4 regions of the Ectothiorhodospira sp. PHS-1 genome follow, and region 1 is predicted to be linked to each of the others. Evidence: predicted binding sites of a transcription regulator. Region 1 holds the regulator's gene; each other region holds the start of a gene.
What was found. The regulator sigma-54, encoded in region 1, starts transcription at its own class of promoters, with help from an activator protein. The targets are predictions, from matches to a motif close to TGGCANGNTNCNTGCTT.

Region 1 (3,206 bases):
AAGCGAGAAGATCACCGATGTTCATGGATATCTCACCCGATGTGGTTACGGTGGGAGCCTTCGGCGCGGTGATGGTCCTTGAGCTTCTCCTTGTGCTTGACCACCTGACGGTCCAGTTTGTCGACCAGGGCGTCAATGGCTGCGTACATGTCGGCATGGCTGGCGTCGGCAAAGATGGTGTTGCCGCTGACCAGCATGTTGGCTTCCGCCTTCTGCTGCAGTTTCTCCACGGTCAGGACCACATGTACGTCGATGACGTTGTCGAAATGGCGCTCCAGGCGCTGGAACTTGTCATTGACATAGTCGCGCAGGGCGTCGGTCAGGTCCACGTGGTGACCGGTGAGGTTGATCTGCATGAGGTGACTCCTTGGTTTGAAATGTGAAAGTGAAGCTGAGGCCTGGTTGTGGATTCAGACGAGGCGCTTGCGTTCGTTGGATGGCGGGATCGCCATGGCCTCGCGATACTTGGCAACGGTGCGCCTCGCTACCTGGATGCCCCGGTCCACCAGGATCTGGGCAATCTTGCTGTCACTCAGGGGCTTGCCCTGGGGTTCTTCGGCAATCAGTTTGCGAATCATGGCACGGATGGCCGTGGCGGAGCACTCACCGCCGTCGGACGTCCCCACGTGGCTGGAGAAGAAATACTTGAATTCGTAAATCCCTCTCGGGGTGTGCATGTACTTCTGGGTGGTGACGCGGGAGATGGTGGATTCGTGCATCTCCAGTTGCTCGGCGATATCCCGCAGCACCAGGGGTTTCATGGCTTCGTCACCGTGTTCCAGAAAGGCGCGCTGATGTTCCACGATGGCGGTGCCCACACGCAGCAGGGTCTCGTTGCGGCTTTGCAGGCTTTTGATGAACCAGCGGGCCTCCTGCAGGCTATTGCGCAGGTAGATATTGTCCTGGCTGGAATCGGCCCGTCGCACAAAGCTGGCATAAAGTGGGTTGACCCGCAACCGGGGCGCGACTTCCGGATTCAGTTCCACCTGCCAGAATCCCTCGCGCTTGCGCACGAAGACATCGGGAATGATGTATTCCGGTGCGCTGGAACTGATCAGGGTGCCCGGGCGGGGATTCAGGCTCTGGATCAGCGAGATCACCACCTGCAATTCGCCGTCAGCCAGCCCCAGTCGGCGCTGGACCCCCTTGAAGTCGCGGGTGCCCAGGGCTTCCAGGTGATCACGCACCAGGGTTCTGGCCTCGGCCAGCCAGGGCGTCTCCGGCGCGAACTGCTCCAGTTGCAGCAACAGGCACTCGGCAAGATCCCGTGCACCCACGCCCACGGGATCCAGGTGCTGGACCATGCGCAACACGGCTTCCACCTCATCCAGCTCCAGTTCCATCTCCTGATCCTGGGCCAGGCCGGCGTGGATCTGCTCGATGGGTTCGGCCAGGTAGCCGTCATCGTTGATGGCATCGATGATGGTCATGGCGATGACCTGGTCCCGCTCGCTCAGGGGCGACAGGTTGATCTGCCAAAGCAGGTGGTCACGCAGGTCTTCGCCGGGTGCACTCTGATTCTCGAACAGGTCGCGACCGTCGTTGTCCATCTGGCCGCCGCCGGCGGTCGGCATGTCGTAGAGGTCTTCCCAGTTGCTGTCCACGGGCAGTTCCTCGGGAATGGTTTCCGCGGATTCGCTGGTGTTGTCCCGTTCGGCGGGCTCGTCGAATTCCCGGCTCTCCGCATCCTTGTCGGCGCTATCGGCGCCGGGGGCCATGCCTTCAGGTTGGGTGGCTTCATCCATGCCGGTATCCAGGTCGGCATCCGCGCCTTCCAGGGCTTCCAGCATCGGGTTGGTCTCCAGCGTTTCCTGGATCTGGGCCTGGAGCTCCAATGTGGACAGCTGCAGCAGCCGGATGGCCTGCTGCAGCTGCGGTGTCATGGTAAGGCTCTGGCCGAGACGGAGCTGGACAGAAGGTTTCAGCATAGGATGTGGCGTGCCACCGGAGTCGTCAGGCAGGAGTTGAAGGGTCCGGGCAGTACTGACGGTGCCTTGCCGTCATGTGCCGGGTCTGTCATCCGGATTATACGTCCTGGCACGAAAAATGTGACCCAGTGTGGGGAAACCATGCGTTGGCTCAAAAACTCTACCTTCATAGTCGGAAATGATCGCCCAGGTAGACCCGCCTGACCTGGGGGTCTGCCAGCACCACTTCCGGCGGCCCCTCGCTGATCAGGTGTCCGTCGCTCAGGATATAGGCGCGATTGCAGATGCCCAGGGTTTCACGGACGTTGTGATCGGTGATCAGTACCCCGATATTCCGGGAGACCAGATGGGTGATGATGCGCTGAATTTCGATCACGGAGATGGGGTCTACCCCGGCAAAGGGCTCATCAAGCAGGATGAAGGCCGGTTCGGTGGCCAGGGCGCGGGCGATTTCCACCCGCCGCCGCTCACCCCCCGAGAGGCTGATGCCCAGGCTCTCGCGGATATGCATGATCTGAAACTCTTCCAGCAGGGATTCCATGTGCTCATGGCGCTGGCCGCGGCTGAGGTCGCGGCGTGTTTCCAGCACGGCAAGCAGGTTGTCTTCCACCGACAACTTGCGAAAAACCGAGGCCTCCTGGGGCAGATAGCCGATGCCCAACTGGGCGCGGGCATGCATGGGCAGGGGGGTGATATCCCTGCCGTCCAGTTCGATGCGCCCGCCGTCGCAGGGGATGAGACCGACGATCATGTAAAAACAGGTGGTCTTGCCGGCGCCGTTGGGACCCAGCAGGCCCACGACCTCACCGCTGTTCACCTGCAGTGATACACCGTCCACCGGCTTGCGGGCGCGGTACTGCTTGACCAGGTCGTGGGTCTGCAGACGACTCATGGCGTCCCCTCGACAGGGGCGGGAGGCTGTTCCCTGGGCGTGAAGATGGCCTCGACACGGCCGGTGTCCCCGGTGCGGGCCTCCAGCGTGGCCGTGCGCAGGTCATAGGTGATGCGGCTGCCCCGGAACTCGTCCGTGCCCTGTCGCACGCGGGCATTGCCGCTCAGCTCCATGCGTTGCTCGTTGGGGAGGAACTCCATCCGCGCGGCTTCGGCCCGGACTTCCCGCCCCTGTGGATCCAGTGTGTTCAGGGTGGCCGGTTGACCCTCCGCGGTCATGCGTTCCAGCACCCGGCCCGGGGTATGGACGGTGACCGTATCGCCGCTGATTTCTGTGGCGCCCTGGGTGATGCGTACGCTGCCCCGGTAGGTGCTGATGCCCCGGTT
Region 2 (3,206 bases), on a different contig from region 1:
CAACACCCTGTTGGTGGCGCACCTGTTCGGACGGGACGAAAACGCCTTCTGGCGGGGTTACGACTGGGATGCGGCGTTGGCATCGGGCATGGCCACCGCCCGCCGCACGGGCCAGACCGAGGCCGGTTTCAGCGGCGAGTACGGATTTGTGGACACCCGCATGTACTGGCCGGTCAATCACATGGTGGCGCCCAGGGAAGATGCCCTGAGTTGTGAATCCTGCCACAGCGTGGACGGTCGGCTGGCGGATCTGCCGGGGGTCTATATCCCCGGCCGTGACCGGCATCCCTGGGAGCCCTTCGGCTGGCTCGCGGTATGGCTGACCCTGCTGTCGGTGGTGGCTCACGGCCTGGGACGCTATCTGATCCACCGTCGCCGGATGAGGGGGGCTGCATGAGCAAGGTACGCATCTTCACGCTGTTCGAGCGTTTCTGGCACTGGGCGCAGACGATCCTGATCTTCGGCCTGTTGTTCACCGGGCTGGCACTGCACGGCAGTCATGGCCTGATGGCCTATGACACGGCCCTCAAGGTCCATATCGTCATGGCCCTGAGTCTGATCGGTCTGTGGGCCTTTGCCATCTTCTGGCATGTGGTGACGGGGGAGTGGCGCCAGTATGTGCCCACCCACCGGGGCTTGCCGGCGGTGATGCTGTACTACGCCCACGGGATCTTCTCCGGCGAAGCCAAGCCCTTCGTGACGTCACCGTCCAGCAAGCATAATCCGCTGCAGCGACTGGCCTATTTCGGTTTCAAGGCGGCGATTGCACCGGCGTTGTGGGTATCCGGTCTGCTGCTGCTGACCTATGCCGCCTGGAAGGGAACCTTCATGGGCGATCTGTTGCCCCTGGCCTGGGTGGCCTACGCCCACGTGGCGGCCACCTTCGCCCTGATGGTGTTCCTGATCGGCCACATCTACATGGCCTCCACCACCGGTCATCCCTGGTATGCCTATCTCAAGTCCATGGTGACCGGGTATCAGGAGGAGCGTAAATGAGTGGTGGGTTCCCCTCTCCCCCTGGGGGAGAGGGGTTGGGGGGAGGGGAAAACGCCGCCGCTACACCTCGCCCACGGTGTCGTCCCCCCGGGTGCGGGGGACCAGGAATTCCTTCTCCAGGGCCTTGACCCTGGCCTCCATGGCGGAGAGGCGCTCGCGGGTGCGCTCCAGCAGGGCGGCCTGCACCTCGAATTCCTCCCGGGTCACCAGATCCATCCGCTGCAGGGCACCGGACAGGCTCGCCTTTAGGTTCTTCTCGATATCCGCCTGAACGTGCTGCACCGACTCGGGCATCATGCTGCTCAGCTTGCGTGCCATCTCATCCAGGCTCTTGCTGTCGATCATGGCCGTTTCCTCCGTGGTCTTTTGTGTATTGAACCCTATTCTAGTCGTCCCGGTAGGGGATGGGCGAGTGCTGGGTGGGCGCCCCATTTTGGTGCGCTCATGGGGTGCATTTGCCCAAAACGGCGCGCCTGCCGGGACTGTTTTCTGCGGTATGTGGCCAATCCATTGAAATGGCTGATAAAAAAAACTGGCATGCTCCCTGCTAATGCTCCGTTGAAGCAGTTTTTCAACCACAGCAAAAACCCTTGCTCAGGAGATCGACACATGCACAGCACGTTCAAGAAGGCCGCCATCACCAGCGCCGTGACCGCCGCCCTGCTGGCCGGTGGGCTGGTGACGTCCACGGCTTCCGCGGAGCTTAGCGCCAATATCGGCTTCACCAGCAACTACCTGTTCCGGGGCGTGAGCGAAAGTGATGACCGGGCCGCTGTTCAGGGTGGTATTGATTTTGAACATGAGGGTGGCTTCTACATCGGCACCTGGACTTCCAGCCTGGATGGCTCCGAGGACCGGGGCGGCTATGAAGTGGACGTCTATTTTGGTGTCACCGGCGAAGTGGGCGCTTCCGGTGTGGGCTTTGATGTGGGTTATATCTACTACGCCTATCCGGGTGCCGAAAGCGCCGACGATGCCAATTTTGGTGAAATCTACGGCGCCCTGGACTTCATGGGGCTGTACGGCATGATCAACTATGTGACCAATGCCGACGACAGTGATGTGGAAAGCTCTCTCGCTTACGAGATCGGTTACAGCTTCGATGCAACCCCGGACATTGCCCTGGGCGCCACCATCGGTTACGTGGACTGGGATTATAGCGATGGGGAAGACTACACCTGGTGGTCCCTCTACCTCACCAAGGCCACCTCCATGGGTGACTTCACCTTCGCCTACACCCAGAACGATACCGACGAGGATGACGATCCGCGCTTCAACGTCTCCTTCGTCATGAGCTTCTGAGAACCAGGAACCTCTCAATCACATCAGGACACGGTCCGCCGGACGCGGGCCGTTTCCCGGGAGCACCCGACATGAAACTAGTCACTGCCATCATCAAGCCGTTCAAGCTGGACGACGTGCGCGAGGCGCTTTCCGAGATCGGGGTGCAGGGCATCACCGTCACGGAGGTCAAGGGCTTCGGGCGTCAGAAGGGTCATACGGAACTGTATCGGGGGGCCGAGTACGTGGTGGACTTCCTGCCCAAGGTCAAGCTGGAAGTGGCCGTGGACAATGCCCTGGTGGACCAGGTCATCGAGGCCATCAGCAAGTCGGCCAACACGGGCAAGATCGGGGACGGCAAGATCTTCGTCTTCCCGCTGGAGCAGGCCATCCGCATCCGTACCGGAGAGACCGGTTCCGACGCACTGTAAAACCATAAGCCGATCAATGTCGGCGGGGGACATACCGTGGAAAGCCAAGTCATAGAAATCGCATACGCCCTGGATACGTTCTATTTCCTCGTATCCGGCGCGCTGGTCATGTGGATGGCCGCAGGGTTCACGATGCTGGAGGCGGGCCTGGTCCGCTCCAAGAGCACCGTGGAGATTCTCACCAAGAACATCGCGCTGTACTCCATCGCCTGTATCATGTACATGCTGATCGGCTACAACATCATGTACGGGGACGGCTTCAATTCCCTCATCCCGAGCTTCATGCCGATCCTGAGCAGCGTGGACAACTCCGTCGAAGAGGTGCTGCTGAGCGACGGGGAGATCTACTACTCCAACCTGTCGGACTTCTTCTTCCAGGTGGTCTTCGTCGCCACCGCCATGTCCATCGTCTCCGGTGCCGTGGCCGAGCGCATGAAGCTCTGGGCATTCCTCATCTTCGCCGTGGTCCTCACCGGCTTCATCTATCCCTTCCAGGGT
Region 3 (3,206 bases), on a different contig from region 1:
GAAGAGCGCAGGGCGCAGGACCGACGGGAACAGGCGGAGCAGGACGACCGTAACGGTCGCCGGCGACATGACATCGAGTGATTCCTGGCCCGTATATTGCAACCGTTTATCATCATTTCGGGACTCACCTGATACTGTCGAGGGTCTGGCCATGAACATGTCATTCATGCCCTTTTCTGCACTGAACGCCCTGCCTGCCCTGGGGGGGGATTCGCGCAGTCCTGTCGCTGCCCTGACCGGGGAGGGCGGCGACGACTTTCAGCTGAGCCTGCTGGGACAGTTGCAACAGCTGACGGGCGGCCATCCCGACTCGATGCAGTCCGTTGACCTGGATGCCTTGCTGGAGTTGGATTCGACGGTGATGACCCTGCCTCCAGAATGGCTGGCCCAGCTTATGGATGAGGCCGGCGTCACCCTGGAAGATCTGCGGCGGGAGGGGAGCGATACCGCATTGGCCTCCCTGCTGGCGGCATGGCAGCAACTGGCCGAGACAGGCCGGGGATTGCCGGGGATTGCCGGGGAATCCTTCAATCCCGGGGGAGATCGTCACCCGGAAGGGGGCGGGCTCACCGCGCTGACGGCGGCGTTGACCCAGGTGTTGCACGGGCAGCAGGACGCGGGGGATTCAGGGGCTGCTGGAAGACCGGGTGAGTTGACCCAGGTGTTGCACGGGCAGCAGGGCGCGGGAGCGGCACAACAGGACGGGAGCCCGATCATGCCTCAGGCGTTGCATGCCCTGGTGGCCCGGCTGGGCGGGGAGGGCGGGCGAGACGTGGTCGCCCCCCTGGCGCCGACCAGTGCCGAGATATTGCCTGCCGGTCAGGCCCAGCCCCATTCCCCGACGCAGCCCCTCCTCCTGCGTGCCCTGGATGTGGACGTGCCGATGTCACGCCCCAACTGGGGGCAGGCGGTGGGCAGCCGGGTCCTGTGGATGGTGAACCAGAACATGCAGGGGGCGGAGCTGAGGTTGAGCCCACCCCACCTGGGGCCGCTGGAGGTGCGCATCACCATGGAGGGTGATCGTGCCAATATTCAGTTCCTGGCCCATCATCCCCAGGCCCGCGAGGCACTGGATGCCGCCATGCCCAGGCTGCGGGAGATGTTTGCCGACAGCGGCGTGCAGCTGGGTGATGTGGATGTTTCCGGCCGCGAGGCCGGCGGACAGGACGAGATGGCTCGGGACGAGGCCGGATTGCGTCCGGATGATCCCGACGGTGTCGATCCGCGTGTCGCCGGCGATGAGACTGCGGCCGCCGCCGATCCAAACGGTAGCGGCCTTCTGGATGCCTATGCCTGATTCCCTTTCCCGGTCTCTGCCGGCCGCGGAGGTTGTCTTCGTCGCTGCCGCCCCTCTCCAGGGCGGCGTCTCCTGTTCAGCCGCCGTATAATTCCCTTCCTGTACACCTTCGCCTTTCCGGCGGGCTGTGTCGGCCCGTCGTCCTACGGTCGTGTCCGTTCGTCAATATTTTGTCACGCTCGGACCCTTTCTGTTTTCAAGTTGCTGATTTTTTTGTTATTTATTTTTTAAAACCATATGGCACAGGTGTTGCTTATTACCATGAAAAACGGAGGCCCCGGCAGTCATGGCCAAAAAACCTGAAAAAACCGCCGCCCCCAAGCCCACAAAGGGCAAGGGTGGCATGCTGAAACTGATATTGATCATCCTTTTGGTCACCCTGGTGGCCGCCGGGGCCGGTGGCGGGATTGCCTGGTTCCTGCTGAGCGGCGGTGAGCCGGGGCAGGAGCGTCCAGAGCCGGTGCGACCCGCCATCTATCTGCCCCTGGACCCTCCACTGGTGGTGAATTTCCAGGGTTCGGGCCGGATCCGCTTCGTGCAGGTGGGCATCGTGGTCATGGCGCGGGATCAGGCTGTGCTGGACGGGGTGAACCGTCACATGCCGGTCATCCGCAATAACCTGATGATCCTCATCGGCAACAAGATCTATGACGATCTGATCACCGAGGCAGGCAAGGAACAGGTTCGCGCCGAAGTGCTGGAGGAAGTGATCAACGTGCTGGGCACGCGGGGAGAACGCACCCAGGTGGAAGCGGTGTACTTCAACAGTCTTGTGATGCAGTGAGGCAGAGTGATGGCCACCAGTGATCTTCTTTCCCAGGACGAGATTGATGCCCTGCTGCACGGGGTGGACAGCGGTGCGGTGGAAACCGAAGACCAGCTGCTCGCTCACGATGGTGTGGCCAGACAGTACGATCTGACCACCCAGGACCGCATCGTCCGGGGGCGCATGCCTACCCTGGAGATGATCAACGAGCGCTTTGCCCGTTACATGCGCATCGGGCTGTTCGAACTCCTGCGCCGTTCGGCGGAGATTTCCGTGGGCGGGGTCAAGATGATGAAGTTCGGGGAATACGTTCACTCCCTGTATGTACCCACCAGCCTCAACATGGTCCGGGTCCGGCCGCTGCGGGGTACCGCCCTGTTCGTGCTTGATCCCAAGCTGGTATTCATCCTGGTGGACAATTTCTTCGGCGGGGATGGCCGCTATCACGCCAAGATCGAAGGGCGGGAGTTCACGCCGACGGAACTGCGGGTGATCCGCATGTTGCTGGACCAGTCCTTCACGGATCTGAAAAAGGCCTGGGCACCGGTGATGGAACTGGACTTTGAATATAACCGCTCAGAGGTCAATCCCCAGTTCGCCAATATCGTCAGCCCCACCGAGGTGGTGGTGGTCTGCTCCTTCCATGTGGAACTGGACGGTGGTGGCGGTGAAATGCACGTGACCATGCCGTATTCCATGATCGAGCCCATCCGTGAACAGCTGGACACGGGGTTGCAGAGCGATCGGGCGGACGTGGATGACCATTGGGTCAAGGCCCTGCGCGAGGAACTCAAGATGGTGCAGGTGGAACTCACCGCCAAGCTGACCGAGACCGATCTTACCGTGGCCGAAATGATCAACCTCAAGCCCGGTGACATCATTCCGGTGGACATCCCCGAGGAAGTCACGGTCCGGGCCGAGGGCATCCCCGTGTTTCGCGGGCGTTTCGGCACGTCGGACGGTTTTAATGCCATCAAGATTACCGGGCCGATCCGGCTCAGCGAATGAACACAGCGAGGATGACCTCCATGAGCGATAAAGATCAGGACAACAAGCCCGAAGCGGAAGAAGAGGATATCTGGGCAGCGGCACTGGCGGAACAGGCCGAGTCGGAACAGAAGGCCGGGGGAGATGCCCCGGGTG
Region 4 (3,206 bases), on a different contig from region 1:
CGCCGCGGGCGATCATCCGGCCCTTGAGGACGATATCTCCGGCGCTGACCACCGGGCGTGCGGCGGCACCGATATGCTGCTGTACCGGCAGGTAGAGCCGGGCCGGCATGGGCAGGGGTTCGATGGGCAGTCCGCTGGTGGCCTGCTTGCGATCATCGGGATGGACGCCACCCTGGAAGGCGGGCCGCTTGCGCATGAAAGAGAACATGGGGAGCACCTTCAGGCCGATTTGGGTTTGGGCCAGTGCCAGCGGCGCAGGCTCGGGGCTTCCGGCACCAGGGTCAGGCCCTGGGTGGGGCAGACCTCCACGCATTTGCCGCAACCGTTGCAGGCTTCGGTGAAGACCGTATGGATCTGCCGGTTGGCGCCCATGATGGCGTCGGTGGCGCAGACCTTGTAGCAACGGGTGCAGCCGTTGCAGTGGTCGGGATCGATCACCGCGAAGGCGGGGACTTCCTCGCCCATGGCGGACAGGTCCACGGTGATGTCCAGTTTATCGGCCAGTTGCTGGGCCAGGAGCTTGCCGCCCGGCGGACAGAGGGTGACGGGTGCCTCTCGGGACGCCAGGGCCTGAGCGGCACTGGGGCAGCCGGGCAGGCCGCACTGGCCGCAGTTGGTGCCGGGCAGTAGGGCCTCGATCTCGTCCACCAGGGGGTCCTTATCCACCCGCAGGTATTTGGCGGCCATGCCCAGACCGTAGCCCAGCAGCAGGCCCATGGTGGTGAGGATGAAAATCGCGGAAAGCAGGGATGGTTCCATCGGAAATTCCTCCTGTCGCGGTCAGGCGAAGTTGAGTCCGGCGAATCCCATGAAGGCCAGGGACAACAGACCGGCGACGATGAAGCCAATGGGGGCACCGGCAAAGGCGGCCGGTACGTTGCTGATGGCCAGACGTTCCCGCAGGGCGGCAAAAATCACCATCACCAGAGTGAAGCCCAGGGCCGCGCCCAGGCCGAAGGTCACGCTCTGCAAAAAGCCGTGGCCCTCCTGCACGTTGAGCAGGGCCACGCCCAGCACCGCGCAGTTGGTGGTGATCAGGGGCAGGAAGATCCCCAGCACCTGATAGAGGGCGGCGCTGGTCTTGCGGATGACCATCTCGGTGAACTGCACCACGGCGGCGATCACCAGGATGAAGGACAGAATGCGCAGAAAGCCCAGATCCAGCGGCGCCAGCACGAAATACTCCAGCAGCCAGCCGGCCACGGACGCCAGAGTGAGCACGAAGGTGGTGGCCAGGCCCATGCTCAGGGCCGTGTCCAGCTTGTTGGAGACACCCATGAAGGGGCACAGCCCCAGAAATTGCACCAGCACCACGTTGTTGACCAGGGCGGTGCCCACCAGCAGCAGCATGAACTCGGTCACGGTCGGTTCCTTCGGTTCGGTTGACGAAGGAATTGCATCTTGTGTGCCAGCCGCCTCATGCACGATGAAGGCGCATGAATCCAGGGGTCTTGTGGGGAATTGCACCGTGCTGGTGCGTATTGCTCTGTGCGGATCGTGACAGCGTGGGCCGGGTGATGTGGGTTCTGTCGGGAAGGCGACAATGCATGGCTGTCTCACTCGGGGAAAGACCGGACCTTTTGTATTGGCCTGGATGTTGCAGTGTGTTTATCAGGAACCCAGCCCAACTCACCCGGGAGACACACCTCCATGAGCCGACCCGATCAACCCGCCGTCGCGGGCCTGGCCGATACCATCCTGACCCCGGAGGGGGTGTTGCCGGCACGCCTGTTCTTTGAAGCGGTGGAGCAGTCCTCGGTGGCCATTTCCATCACCGATACCCGGGCCAACATCCTCTATGCCAATCCGGCTTTTGAGCGGGTGACCGGTTACGGTGTGGCAGAGGTGGTGGGGCGCAACGAATCCATCCTGTCGGATCGCCATACCCCAGGTCTGGTCTACGAGACCCTCTGGGGACGGTTGCGCCAGCTCAAACCCTGGTCCGGGGTGCTGGTCAACCGCCGCAAGGACGGCAGCCGCTACCTGGCGGAATTGAGCATTGCCCCGGTGCTGGATGGTCAGGGTCAGCTCAGCCATTACCTGGGTATGCACCGGGATGTGACCGAGATGCACCGGCTGGAGCAGCAGGTGCGCAACCAGAAGGCCCTGATCGAGTCGGTGGTGGATGCGGAGCCGGTGGCCATCGCCTTGCTGGACGAGGTTGGCCAGGTGGTGCTGGGCAACCAGGAATACAAGAAACTGGCCGGTGACATGGGCGGGCGGGAGCCGGTCCGGGAATTTCTCACCGCCCTGGCCGAGAGTATGGGCGATGCCTTCGAGACCGCCCGTAGCACGGGGCAGGGCTTCGTGGATCGGGAAGTGCAGTTTGATCCGGGTGGCGGCCGGGCCCCCCGCTGGTTTTCCTGCTCCGGCACCTGGTTCAAGGAGCGTGATACCAGTGCGGATTCGTTTTTCGAGGCGCGCAAGGCCAGTTACTTGGTGCTGGTGGCCAAGGAGGTCACCGAGATCCGGCGGCAGCAGGAAGAAATGCGCATGAATGCCTTGCGCGCCCTGACTGCGGAGGGCGAACTGGTGGAGAGCATGCGCGAAACCCTGGCCGGTGCCATTTACCAGATGCAGGGGCCGGTGAACATGATCGCCGCCGCCACCCAGCTGCTGGAGCGTCGGCGTCAGGGGGAGGGCGGCGCCGATCCCTTGCTGAACGTGTTGCAGGAGGCCCTGGCCGCCGGTCGCCGGGCCCTGCAGACCCTGGAGGACTCCATGCCCGAGGAGCGGGATGAGCCCGTGATTCCAGTCAACATCAATGCCCTCCTGCGGGAGGTGCTGGGGCTTTCCACCCGGCGCCTGCTGGCCTCCGGGGTGGTGGTGGACTGGCAACCGGCGCCGGTATTGCCCAATGTGCTGGGCCGGGAGGGGCGGCTGCGGGGCATGTTCAAGCAACTGGTGGACAACGCCCTGGATGCCCTGGACGGCGCCACCGACGGCCGCCGGGAGATCCGTATCCTCACCGAGTCCCGGGGGGATGCGGTGCATGTGAGCATCCAGGATTCCGGCCCGGGCATTCCCGAGCATCTGCGACTGCGGGTATTCGAGCCCTTCGTCAGCACCAAGGGCCGTTCCGGGCGTGCCGGGATGGGTCTGCCCATGGTTCAGGAAGTGGTGAACCAGCATGCCGGCCTGATCGAGATCGATCCGGGTTGTCATGAGGGTTGCCGTATCCGACTGCAGTTCCCCACCGCCGCACG

Region 2: ECTPHS_RS04085 (TorF family putative porin) is a predicted target of sigma-54. The motif match lies at 1,530-1,546, and genes of this name have one in related genera.
Region 3: fliL (flagellar basal body-associated protein FliL) is a predicted target of sigma-54. The motif match lies at 1,536-1,552, and genes of this name have one in related genera.
Region 4: rsxA (electron transport complex subunit RsxA) is a predicted target of sigma-54. The motif match lies at 1,395-1,411, and genes of this name have one in related genera.

The regions. Positions count from the first base shown of each region.
Region 1 covers NZ_AGBG01000003.1:19,279-22,484, forward strand. Annotated here, with positions in the region: gene ECTPHS_RS01645 (PTS sugar transporter subunit IIA) at 1-25, opposite strand, end outside; gene hpf (ribosome hibernation-promoting factor, HPF/YfiA family) at 33-356, opposite strand; gene ECTPHS_RS01655 (RNA polymerase factor sigma-54) at 411-1,928, opposite strand; gene lptB (LPS export ABC transporter ATP-binding protein) at 2,095-2,820, opposite strand; gene lptA (lipopolysaccharide transport periplasmic protein LptA) at 2,817-3,206, opposite strand, start outside.
Region 2 covers NZ_AGBG01000006.1:78,221-81,426, reverse strand. Annotated here, with positions in the region: gene ECTPHS_RS04100 (tetrathionate reductase family octaheme c-type cytochrome) at 1-397, shown strand, start outside; gene ECTPHS_RS04095 (cytochrome b/b6 domain-containing protein) at 394-996, shown strand; gene ECTPHS_RS04090 (accessory factor UbiK family protein) at 1,057-1,341, opposite strand; gene ECTPHS_RS04085 (TorF family putative porin) at 1,606-2,298, shown strand; gene glnK (P-II family nitrogen regulator) at 2,370-2,708, shown strand; gene ECTPHS_RS04075 (ammonium transporter) at 2,745-3,206, shown strand, end outside.
Region 3 covers NZ_AGBG01000007.1:71,637-74,842, reverse strand. Annotated here, with positions in the region: gene fliJ (flagellar export protein FliJ) at 1-81, shown strand, start outside; gene ECTPHS_RS13905 (flagellar hook-length control protein FliK) at 152-1,297, shown strand; gene fliL (flagellar basal body-associated protein FliL) at 1,584-2,081, shown strand; gene fliM (flagellar motor switch protein FliM) at 2,091-3,071, shown strand; gene fliN (flagellar motor switch protein FliN) at 3,083-3,206, shown strand, end outside.
Region 4 covers NZ_AGBG01000027.1:34,368-37,573, reverse strand. Annotated here, with positions in the region: partial or broken gene rsxC (electron transport complex subunit RsxC) at 1-196, opposite strand, end outside; gene ECTPHS_RS11125 (RnfABCDGE type electron transport complex subunit B) at 220-759, opposite strand; gene rsxA (electron transport complex subunit RsxA) at 781-1,362, opposite strand; gene nifL (nitrogen fixation negative regulator NifL) at 1,651-3,206, shown strand, end outside.